Regions from separate parts of the Micromonospora sp. NBC_01405 genome, predicted to be linked through region 2. Evidence: riboswitches for the same ligand, from Rfam matches in the RefSeq annotation. Region 2 holds a riboswitch; each other region holds the start of a gene.
The links. Region 2 has a riboswitch for S-adenosylmethionine ahead of OG559_RS27355 (ABC transporter substrate-binding protein). Riboswitches for the same ligand answer to the same signal wherever they lie in the genome.
Positions count from the first base shown of each region.

Region 1: linked by a shared signal. The riboswitch ahead of thrC (threonine synthase) and the one ahead of OG559_RS27355 (ABC transporter substrate-binding protein) in region 2 are both predicted to bind S-adenosylmethionine.
Region 3: linked by a shared signal. The riboswitch ahead of OG559_RS14435 (aminotransferase class V-fold PLP-dependent enzyme) and the one ahead of OG559_RS27355 (ABC transporter substrate-binding protein) in region 2 are both predicted to bind S-adenosylmethionine.

Region 1 covers NZ_CP109532.1:3,377,433-3,380,697, forward strand. Annotated here, with positions in the region: gene OG559_RS14350 (DoxX family protein) at 1-206, shown strand, start outside; gene OG559_RS14355 (hypothetical protein) at 241-954, opposite strand; gene OG559_RS14360 (hypothetical protein) at 1,092-1,547, opposite strand; SAM riboswitch class I at 1,745-1,876, shown strand; gene thrC (threonine synthase) at 1,889-3,175, shown strand.
Region 2 covers NZ_CP109532.1:6,352,258-6,355,522, reverse strand. Annotated here, with positions in the region: gene OG559_RS27365 (HelD family protein) at 1-71, opposite strand, end outside; gene OG559_RS27360 (TetR/AcrR family transcriptional regulator) at 163-858, shown strand; SAM riboswitch class IV at 969-1,080, shown strand; gene OG559_RS27355 (ABC transporter substrate-binding protein) at 1,357-2,253, shown strand; gene OG559_RS27350 (amino acid ABC transporter permease) at 2,334-3,140, shown strand; gene OG559_RS27345 (amino acid ABC transporter ATP-binding protein) at 3,137-3,265, shown strand, end outside.
Region 3 covers NZ_CP109532.1:3,396,538-3,399,802, reverse strand. Annotated here, with positions in the region: gene OG559_RS14440 (PrsW family intramembrane metalloprotease) at 1-1,006, opposite strand, end outside; SAM riboswitch class IV at 1,031-1,150, shown strand; gene OG559_RS14435 (aminotransferase class V-fold PLP-dependent enzyme) at 1,198-2,469, shown strand; gene OG559_RS14430 (FUSC family protein) at 2,477-3,265, opposite strand, start outside.

The DNA.
Region 1 (3,265 bases), 3.0 Mb from region 2:
TGGCGTACGCCTACTTCGTGGTGCACCAGCCCGACGGGCTGCTCCCGCTGCGCAACGGCGGCGAGCTGGCGGCGTTGTTCTGCTGGTCGTTCGTGCTCGTCGCGGTGCTCGGCCCCGGCACCTGGGCGTTGGACAGCCTGCTCCGTCGCCGTCGGGAGCCCGCCGTCGTGGCCCCGGTGCCGGGCAAGCGGTCCGTGCCGGCTTGAGTCGTACCCACCGGCTTGAGCCGTACCCCCGCCGCTATGGCTTGTACGGCGCGTCGGTGTGGCTGACCTCGGTGAACGTGCTGCCGGAGAGCTGGTAGTACGAGGTGCGTCGGATGTCCAGCTCCGCCATGCCGCGCTCGGCGGAGCGGGTCAGCCAGACGACCTTCGCCCGGCCGCCGGACACGGTGATCGAGACGACCGGGGTCCGGTCGTCCAGTTCGGCCAGGCTCCGGTAGACCGGCTCACCGTCGGCGTTGCGCCACACCACCAGCGTGTAGAAGGTGCCGCTGCCCCCGCTCTTGAGGGCGACCGCGCCGACCGCGTCCGCCGCGCCGTCGCCGTCGAGGTCGCCGATCCCGCAGGGCTTCTGGAGGGTGACCGTGTCGCCGTCCTCACCGGACCAGACGCCCTCGGCCAGCGGGAGGTAGTCGGCGTACCCCTGGTAGGGGACCTTGGTGCTGCCGACGTGGGCGCCGGCGAGCTGCTTGCAGGTCAGCGCGGGCACCTTCTTCGGCGCGGGCTTCGGCGGCGCGGCGGTGGTGCCGGCGACGGTCGGCTCCGGCGGGGCGGCAGGGCCCGTCGTCGCCGGGGCCGGCTCCGGGCCGTCGTCCTCCGCCGGAGCGGCCGGATCGGCGACGGCGGGAGCGGTGGTCGTATCCGCCGAGGAGGCCGACCCCCCAGGGTCGCAACTCGCGGTCAACAGGCAGGCCAGGGCGAGGATCGCGAGACTGGGCAGGGTCCGGCGCATCGGCCAGTTCCTCTCTCGGGGGGTGGGCTTCCCGCACCGTAGCGGTTCCGCGCCACCCGCCGCTGCGGTCCCGGTCCCGGGCAAGGCGGCCGTGCCGGCCTGACCGACGACGGGCAGGACCGGCCGGGGTCACCCGATCAGCCCCCGCACACCCGCCACTGGTCACCCTCCTTGACCAGGCTGATGACCCTGTTCCGGTCCGCGATCTTGACGGTCACCTCGGCGCTGGTGTCGCCGTTGCTGGTATGCACCTGGGTGTCGGTGACGCGGTACTCGTCCAGGGGCGGCTCGGCCTGCCGGGCCCGGGTGAACTGCGCCTCGGTCTGCCGGCTGCGCAGTCGCTCGCAGAGCCGGGCGTACGCGGCCGGGTAGTTGCCCGCCTTCGTGTCGTCCAGGTATGCGGTCGCGGCGTCCCGGGCCGGCGTGATGGTGCCCTGCACGGTGCGGAACAGCCAGAGGCCGCCGCCGACCGCGCCGGCGCAGCAGAGCAGCGCCACCACGGCGACCACGATGATCACGGTGCGGGTCGTCCGGCTGAGCCCGCGGGACTTCTGGGGCGGCCCGGGGAAGCCGGGCGTCGGGGGGTACGTCACGCGGTGAGCGTAGAAACCCCAGGCCAGCCCCCATGCAGGCCCCCCTTGGAATTGATCAAGGCCAACGTTGCGGGTGGTGGTGTCGTCGACTCCCACGGTGACGGTGTGATCAATTCAATGCCCCGGAGCGGCCCACACGCTGGAACCTTTGGTGGCGGAGCCGGCGATCCGCCGTAGACTCGTGCGCACAACTGAATACCTCATCCAGAGGGGCAGAGGGATACGGCCCGACGAAGCCCCGGCAACCACCCGCGCGCTCGACGACGAGCGGTGCGGACAGGTGCCAATTCCGTCCCCGCCGCAGGGTGCGATGCGGGGAAAGATGAGAGGACCTTCTCGACATGACGTCGACCCTCGCCGCGTCCGGCATCGACACCACCGCCAGCCCCGCCCGCGCCCTGGTCTGCCGGGCCTGCACCGCGCGCTACCCGCTCGCCGCGCAGCACGCCTGTTATGAGTGCTTCGGCCCCCTTGAGGTCGACTACGACGCCGCCGCCCTGGCGCGGGTGACCCGCGAGCAGATCGAGGCCGGCCCGCAGAACATCTGGCGGTACGCCGCCCTCCTCCCGGCCGGCCAGGACCCGGCCACCCGGGTGACCGTCGACCCGGGGCTGACCCCGCTGGTCGCCGCGCCCAACCTCGCCGCCGAGCTGGGCATCACCGCCCCGCTCTGGGTCAAGGACGACAGCGCGAACCCCACCCACTCGTTCAAGGACCGGGTGGTCTCGGTGGCCCTCACCGCCGCCCGGGCGCTCGGTTTCACCCGGTTCGCCTGCGCCTCGACCGGCAACCTGGCCAACTCGGTCGCCGCGCACGCGGCCCGCGCCGGGGTCCCCTCGGTCGTGTTCATCCCCAGCGACCTGGAGGCGGGCAAGGTGGTCACCACCGCCGTCTACGGGGGCGAGCTGGTCGCCGTCGACGGCTCGTACGACGACGTGAACCGGCTCTGCGGCGAGCTGGTGGAGACCGACGAGTTCGAGGACACGGCGTTCGTCAACGTCAACGTCCGCCCGTACTACGCCGAGGGCTCCAAGACCCTCGGGTACGAGGTGGCCGAGCAGCTCGGCTGGCGCATCCCGGCCCAGGTGGTCATCCCGATGGCCAGCGGCGAGCTGCTCACCAAGATCGACAAGGCGTTCAGCGAGCTGGTCGAGATCGGCCTCGTCGAGGCCCCGGCCGGCGGCTGGAAGGTCTTCGGCGCCCAGTCCGCCGGCTGCAACCCGATCGCCGCCGCCCTGCACGCCGACACCGACATCATCACCCCGGTCCGGCCGACCGGCATCGCCAAGTCGCTCAACATCGGCGATCCGGCCGCCGGCCTGTACGCCCTGGAGGCGGTCCGGCGCACCGGCGGCTGGATGGAGTACGTCGACGACGACGAGATCCGCGACGGCATCCGGCTGCTGGCCCGGACCACCGGGGTGTTCGCCGAGACGGCCGGTGGGGTGACCGTCGCCGTGCTGCGCAAGCTGGTCGAGTCCGGCCGGCTCGACCCGACGGCGGAGACTGTGGTGTTCAACACCGGCGAGGGGCTGAAGACCATCGACGCCGTCGCCGCCCAGGTCGGCCCGACCCACCGGATCAGGCCCTCGCTGCGCGCCGCCCGGGACGCCGGCCTGCTCGGCTGACCTGCTCGATCGACCCTGGCGTGGCCTGCGGCCCTTCCCCCGCCCCGGCCCGGAAGCACGCCGCCTGCCGCGCCCCACCGGCCCTGCCCG
Region 2 (3,265 bases):
GCGAGCGCGGCGCGGGTCGCGGCCAGGTGCGCCTGCTCCCGCGCGAGTTCCCGGTCGACCCCGTCGTCCATGGCAACCTCCGATGAGAATCATTAACCGGGTTAACATTCTAACCGCAGTCATGAAATTGACCTGGTATCGGCCGCTGGTAGCCTGGGTGGCGTGACCGGAGAGCAGGGCGTGACCGGAGAGCAGGGGCTGCGCGAACGCAAGCGGCAGCGCACCCACGACGCGATCTCGGCGGCGGCGATCTCGCTGTTCGTCGAACGAGGCTTCGACCGGGTGTCGGTCGCCGAGGTGGCCGCGGCCGCGGAGGTCTCCAAGCCGACGCTGTTCAAGTACTTCTCCACGAAGGAGGACCTGGTCCTGCACCGGATCGCCGACCACCGGGGCGAGTCGGCCCGGGTGGTGCGCGGCCGACGCCCGGGCGAGGCGCCGCTCGCCGCGCTGCGCCGGCACTTCCTCGACGGGCTGGACCGCCACGACCCGGTCACCGGGCTCAACGACGACCCCCGGGTGTTGGCGTACCACGGGATGGTCTTCTCGACCCCGAGCCTCGCCGCCCGGGTGGCCGGGCACGCCGCCGCCGAGGAGGCGGCGCTGGCCGACGCCCTCGACGACGCCGCCGGCACGCGCCGCGACGAACGGGGGCGGCCGGAGCCCGGGGCTCGGCCCGACGGGCTGACCGGCCGGCTCGCGGCGGCACAGATCGTCGCGGCGCAGCGGGTACTGGCGCGGGACAACTGGCGTCGTCTCACCGAGGGGTGCACCGCCGCGCGGGCGCACCCGGAGGCGGTCGCCGCCGCCGACCACGCCTTCACGCTGCTCGACGCCGGCCTGGCCCCGTACCGGGACTGAACCTCGGCGGCGGTCGTGCGGCGAGGGGCGACGTCCGACGGGTCGGCCGGGGTGAGCGTTGTCATAACGACTGGACGCCCGGCCCGGTGCCGTTGCTAGGCTTTCCACCAGGTCATGAGCGCCAGCGTCAAGCCCCGGCTCGCTGGCCGGCAACCCTCCTCCGCGGTGGGGTGCCCCGGGTGAAGACCAGGCACCGGAGTGTCACCGGTGCAAGCGTGGCCTGGTCCCCAGGTCAACACCGACCTTGGAGAACCATGTCTGCTCGTCCTTGCGCCCCGACTGCCGCCGGCTCGGCACCGGCCGCGTCACCATCCCGTCCCGCGCTGGTCAGGCGCCGGCACGTGGATCTGATGCGGGTGTGCAGCGACGGCTGTCGCCGTCACGCGGCGCGCTGAGCGCCTCCCCTCTTCCGTAGTAGCCCCCTTCCGCGGCCGCCCGTCGGCGTGCCGCGTCCGGCGGCGTGCTGTCCGCGCGCCGCCCTCATCCCAGGAGACACCTGTGCGATTCCTCCCTGCCCTGACCAGGTTCGCCGCGCTGGGCGTCGCGGCCGTCGTCGGCGCTGCCACCCTCACCGCCTGCGGCGACGACACCTCGGCCGCCGCCGACAACCCGTACGGCCTGGTCCAGCCCGGCGTGCTGCGGGCCGGCACCCTCACCGACGCGCCGCCGAACGTGTACCTGAAGGACGGAAAGTTCACCGGCTTCGACAACGACCTGCTCACTGCGGTCGCGGACAAGATCGGCCTGAGGGTGGAGTTCGTCGGCACCGACTTCTCCGCGCTGCTGTCGCAGGTCAACAACCGCAAGTTCGACGTGGGCAGCTCCTCGATCACCATCACCGAGGCGCGGAAGAAGACCGTCGACTTCGGCAACGGCTACGACTTCGGCTACTTCGGACTGGACGTCCCGGCCGGATCCCCGATCACCGGGTTCGACCAGCTCGACGGCAAGCGGGTGGTGGTCGTGCAGGGCACCGTGCAGGACGACTACGCCACCGGCCAGAAGCTGGACCCGGTGCGGGTGCCGGACTACAACGGAGCGCTCAACCAGCTCAGGGCCGGCACCGCCGACGCCTGGATCGCCCCGGCCGAGATCGGCGAGAAGTCCGCCGCCGACAGCGGCGGGAAGATCACGGTGGCCGCGAAGCAGCTCAGCCCCACCCCGACCGCGTACGCGGTGGCCAAGGGCAACGACGCGCTGCGCGGGGCACTGGACAAGGGCCTCGACGAGGTCATCGCCGACGGCACGTGGAGCCGGTTGCAGGAGCAGTACTACCCGGGCCGGCCGGTCCCGGCGGACTTCAGGCCGGGCAGCGGCTCGGCGCCGGGGCCGGGGCCGGGCGCGTCGGCGGCCCCGTCCGGGTCTGCCGCGCCGTCGGCGTCGGCGTCGTCCTGAGTACGCGGGCGTGACGGCACGGGCGACGACGAGCCGACGGTACGGATGACCAGCGAGCGGGGCGGACGGGAAGACGACTGATGGATCCACTGAGCACCCTGTGGGAGACCTTCTTCGACTGGGACTCCATGCGTGCGGCGCTGCCCGAGATGCTGACCGTCGGGCTGCCCAACACGCTGATCCTGGCGATCTCGGCCGCCCTGCTCGGCTCGCTGCTGGGCATGCTGCTGGCGGTCGCGGGCATCTCGCGTACCCGGTGGTTGCGCTGGCCGGCGCGGGTGTACACGGACGTCTTCCGCGGCCTGCCGGCGGCGGCGACGATCCTGCTCATCGGCGTCGGCCTGGCGCCGCTGGGCATGCAGGTGTGGGGACCGAACCCGTACCCGCTGGGCATCCTGGCGCTGTCACTGATCGCGGCGGCGTACATCGGGGAGATCTTCCGGGCTGGTATCCAGAGCGTGGAGGCCGCCCAGCTGGAGGGGGCCCGGGCGCTGGGGTTCTCCTGGGGCGAGGCGATGCGGCTGGTGATCATCCCGCAGGGGGTCCGCCGGGTGCTGCCGGCCTGGGTGAACCAGCTCATCGCCCTGATCAAGGACTCCAGCCTCGTCTACTTCCTCGGCCTGGTGGCCAGCCAGCGGGAGCTGTTCCGGATCGGGCAGGACCACGCGGCGACCACCGGCAACGAGTCGGCGCTGCTGCTGGCGGGCCTGTTCTACCTGACGCTGACCGTGCCGCTGACCCACGCGGTGAACTGGATCGACCGGCGGCTGCGGCAGGGCCGGCCGGCCACGGCGGCCGAGGACGACGACGCGCTGGCGCTCGCCGGGCGAAACGCGCTGCCCGGCGACGCCGCCACCCGCGCGAACACGGGAAAGGACGAGCGATGAGCACCTCGACCGGCACGACGACCCCGGTGAGCCTGAACGTGCGGGACGTGCACCTCGCCTTCGGCGCCAACCGGGTGCTGCGGGGCGCGAGCCTGGACGTCGGCCGGGGTGGCACGGCCTGCGTC
Region 3 (3,265 bases), 3.0 Mb from region 2:
CGTATTCGGGCAGGGTGCGCTCGGTCAGCCGCCCCTCCCAGCCGCGCAGCCAGACCGCCAACCCGACCATGCCGAAGAAGATCGGCACCATCACACCGAGGTAGCCGTACAGGGCGAGCATCGTCTGCCCGGTGGCCTGGGCCAGCGACGGCAGCAGGTTCCAGGTGCCGTGCAGCATCATCGCCAGTAGCAGGCCCGCGACCGGGGCGAGGAAGCGCACCCGACGGTCGGCGGTCCGGGCGGCGATGCCGAGACCCACACCGGTCATCGAGGTGAACAGCGGGTGGGCGAAGCCGAACAGCAGGATCCGGACGATGAAGATCGCGATGACCTGCCGCGCCCCGGTCGCCGGACCGTACTCGTTGACGCCGGAGGCGTAGCCGTAACCGCCCAGGTAGAGGATGTTCTCCACCATGGCGAAGCCGACCGCCGACAGCCCGCAGTAGACCAGGCCGTCGGTGATGCCGGACCACTCCCGGCGGCGGAAGATCAGCAGCAGGATCGGGCCGATCGCCTTGGTCAGCTCCTCGATGAACGGGGCGACCAGCACCGCGGTCAACGCGTCGGGCAGCCCCCAGTCGGCGAACCGGGCGGCGAAGAACCCGTTGACGGTCAGCGAGGCGGCCGTGGAGACGAACGCGCCCCAGACGAAGCAGAAGATCAGATACTTCAACGGCTCCGGCTCGTACCGGTCCAGCCACAGGAAGCAGGAGACCAGCACCGGCACCGGCAGGATCGCGGCGACCACGCCGATCAGCAGCGCCTCCGGCCCCAGGTTGAAGCCGAGCTTGAAGAGCATGTAGACCGCGCACGCCGCGATCAGCAGCACCACCAGGACCACCACCAGGACCCGCCGCCAGCCCAGCCGGCGCACCGGCATCCGGGGGGCGGCCCCACCGGGCTGCGAAGGGAGATCGTGCGGGGTCCACGGCGACGCGGCGCCGCCGGGCGGGGTGTCGGCCATTACATCAGCGTAGTCATCCCCCGCCGGCTGTTCCGGCCGCATCGGTCGACCGTTATCCTGTCGTCAGGTCACGAGCGCCAGCGTCAAGCCCCGGCTTGCTGGCCGGCAACCCTCGTCGAGTTCGCGGTGGGGTGCCCCGGGTGATGACCGGGCCCAGCCCTGTCCGGCGCTGGGCAAGCGCGGACCCCGTCCCGGTGGCGTCACCCGGGGTCCCCGGACCCGGAGGTCGTGCCATGACCGTCACCCTCGTACCCTCGCTCACGCCGCCGCCCGCGCGGACCGTGTCGGCGTCGTCGCGGCCGCTCGACGTGCTCGGCGTGCCGGGCCAGATCAACCTGGACTACGCCGCCAGCGCGCCGTGCGCGCGGGCCGCGGCCGACGCGGTGGCCGAGCTGCTCCCCTGGTACGCCAGCGTGCACCGCGGTGCCGGCGCCCTGTCGCGGCGCTGCACGTTGGAGTACGAGCGGGCCCGGCAGACGGTCGGCGACTTCTTCGGCGCCCGCGCCGACGACCACGTGGTGTTCACCCGCAACACCACCGACGCGCTGAATTTGCTGGCCCGGGCCCTGCCCACCGGGACCACGGTGGTGACGTTCGCCGGGGAGCACCACGCCAACCTGCTGCCCTGGCCGCGCGGCTCGGTGCGGCTGCCGGTGCCGGCCGCCCCCGCCGAGGCGGTCCGGGCGTTGGATGCGGCGCTGACCGAGCTGCGCCGAGGCGCCACCGCCCGCCCGCCGGTGCTGGTGGCGGTGACCGGGGCGAGCAACGTGACCGGGGAGCGTTGGCCGGTGGCCGAGCTGGCCCGGGTGGCCCGCCGGCACGGCGCCCGGATCGCGGTGGACGCCGCCCAGCTCGCCCCGCACGCCCCGGTCGACGTGGCCGCGCTGGACGTGGACTACCTGGCCGTCTCCGGGCACAAGCTGTACGCGCCGTTCGGCGCGGGGGTGCTGCTCGGCCGGGGCGACTGGCTCGACGCGGCCCCGCCGTACCTGGCCGGTGGGGGCGCCACCAGTCACGTCGGGGCCGCCACCCACGATGTGCGCTGGGCCACCGGCCCGGCCCGGCACGAGGCCGGCACCCCCAACCTGCTCGGCGCGGTCGCGCTCGCCTCGGTGTGCGCGGCGCTGGCCGGGGCGGACCGGGCCGCGCTGCACGCCCGCGAGCAGACGCTGCTGGCCCGGCTGCGGGCCGGGCTGGCGGCCCTGCCGCACGTGGTGGAGCTGCGCACCTTCGGCCCGGACTCGCCCCGGGTGGGCATCGTCTCGTTCGTGCTGGCCGGCCGGGACTCGGCCGAGGTCGCGGCGGAGCTGGCCATTCGGTACGACATCGGGGTCCGCGACGGGCTGTTCTGCGCCCACCCGCTGGCCCGTCGGCTGCTCACCGAGGCCGCCACGCGCAGCGGGCACCGGGACCTTCCGCCGACCGCCCTGCGGGCCAGCATCGGCCTGGGCAGCACCCAGCAGCACGTCGAGAGCCTGCTCACCGCCCTCGCCGAGCTGGGCTGAGCACGCCTCAGCCCAGCGGCGGGGCCGTGGGCGGCTTCGGGGCGGGGACGCTCTCGGCCGGGCCGACGTTCGGTTTCTCCTGCTCGCCGAAGGACTCCCGGATCAGCCGGTTGGCCTCCTCCTGGTCGATGCCGGAGGCGACCAGCAGGTCGCTGGCGGTGGTGCGCACCTGCGCGATCACCACGCTGCCGGAGAACCCGACCCCCTGCGCGTACGCCCGGCCGGCCTCACTGACCGCGCGCAGGGACCGCTCCCGGGCCCTCTCCGGTTCCGCCCCGACGGCGAACTCGTGGCGGAGCAGGCGGACCGACTCGGCGAGGTGGGCCACCGCGTACGGCATCGGCTCCGGCACCGGCTCCCCGTCCTCGATCATCGTCACGGAACGCCGGATCAGGGTCCCGCTGTTGCGCATCGCGCGGTCGATGGGGTCGGCCGCCTCGGCGTAGTGGGTCAGCTCACTGCGCCGGTGCCAACGGGCCGGGGAGAGGATGCTGGTCTCCTTCGCACCCTCGATCGCCTCGATGAGGGTGCTCAGCTCCTCCTTGTTCTCACGGAGCCGTTCCAGGGCCCGCTGGGCGCTGTCCCGGTCCCGCCCGCGCAGCGCCTCGGCGGCGGCGTCGAGCTGGTCGGCGAGCAGGTCCAGCGCGGGCCGGGCGGCCCGGTTGATCACCCGCAGCGGGTTCAGCGGCAACAGGATCGCCGTCACCAACAGCGCGATCCCGCCGCCGATCAAGGCGTCGATGAAGCGCGGTATCTCCAGGTCCTCGGTGGACGGGCTGAGCGTGACGATCAGCAC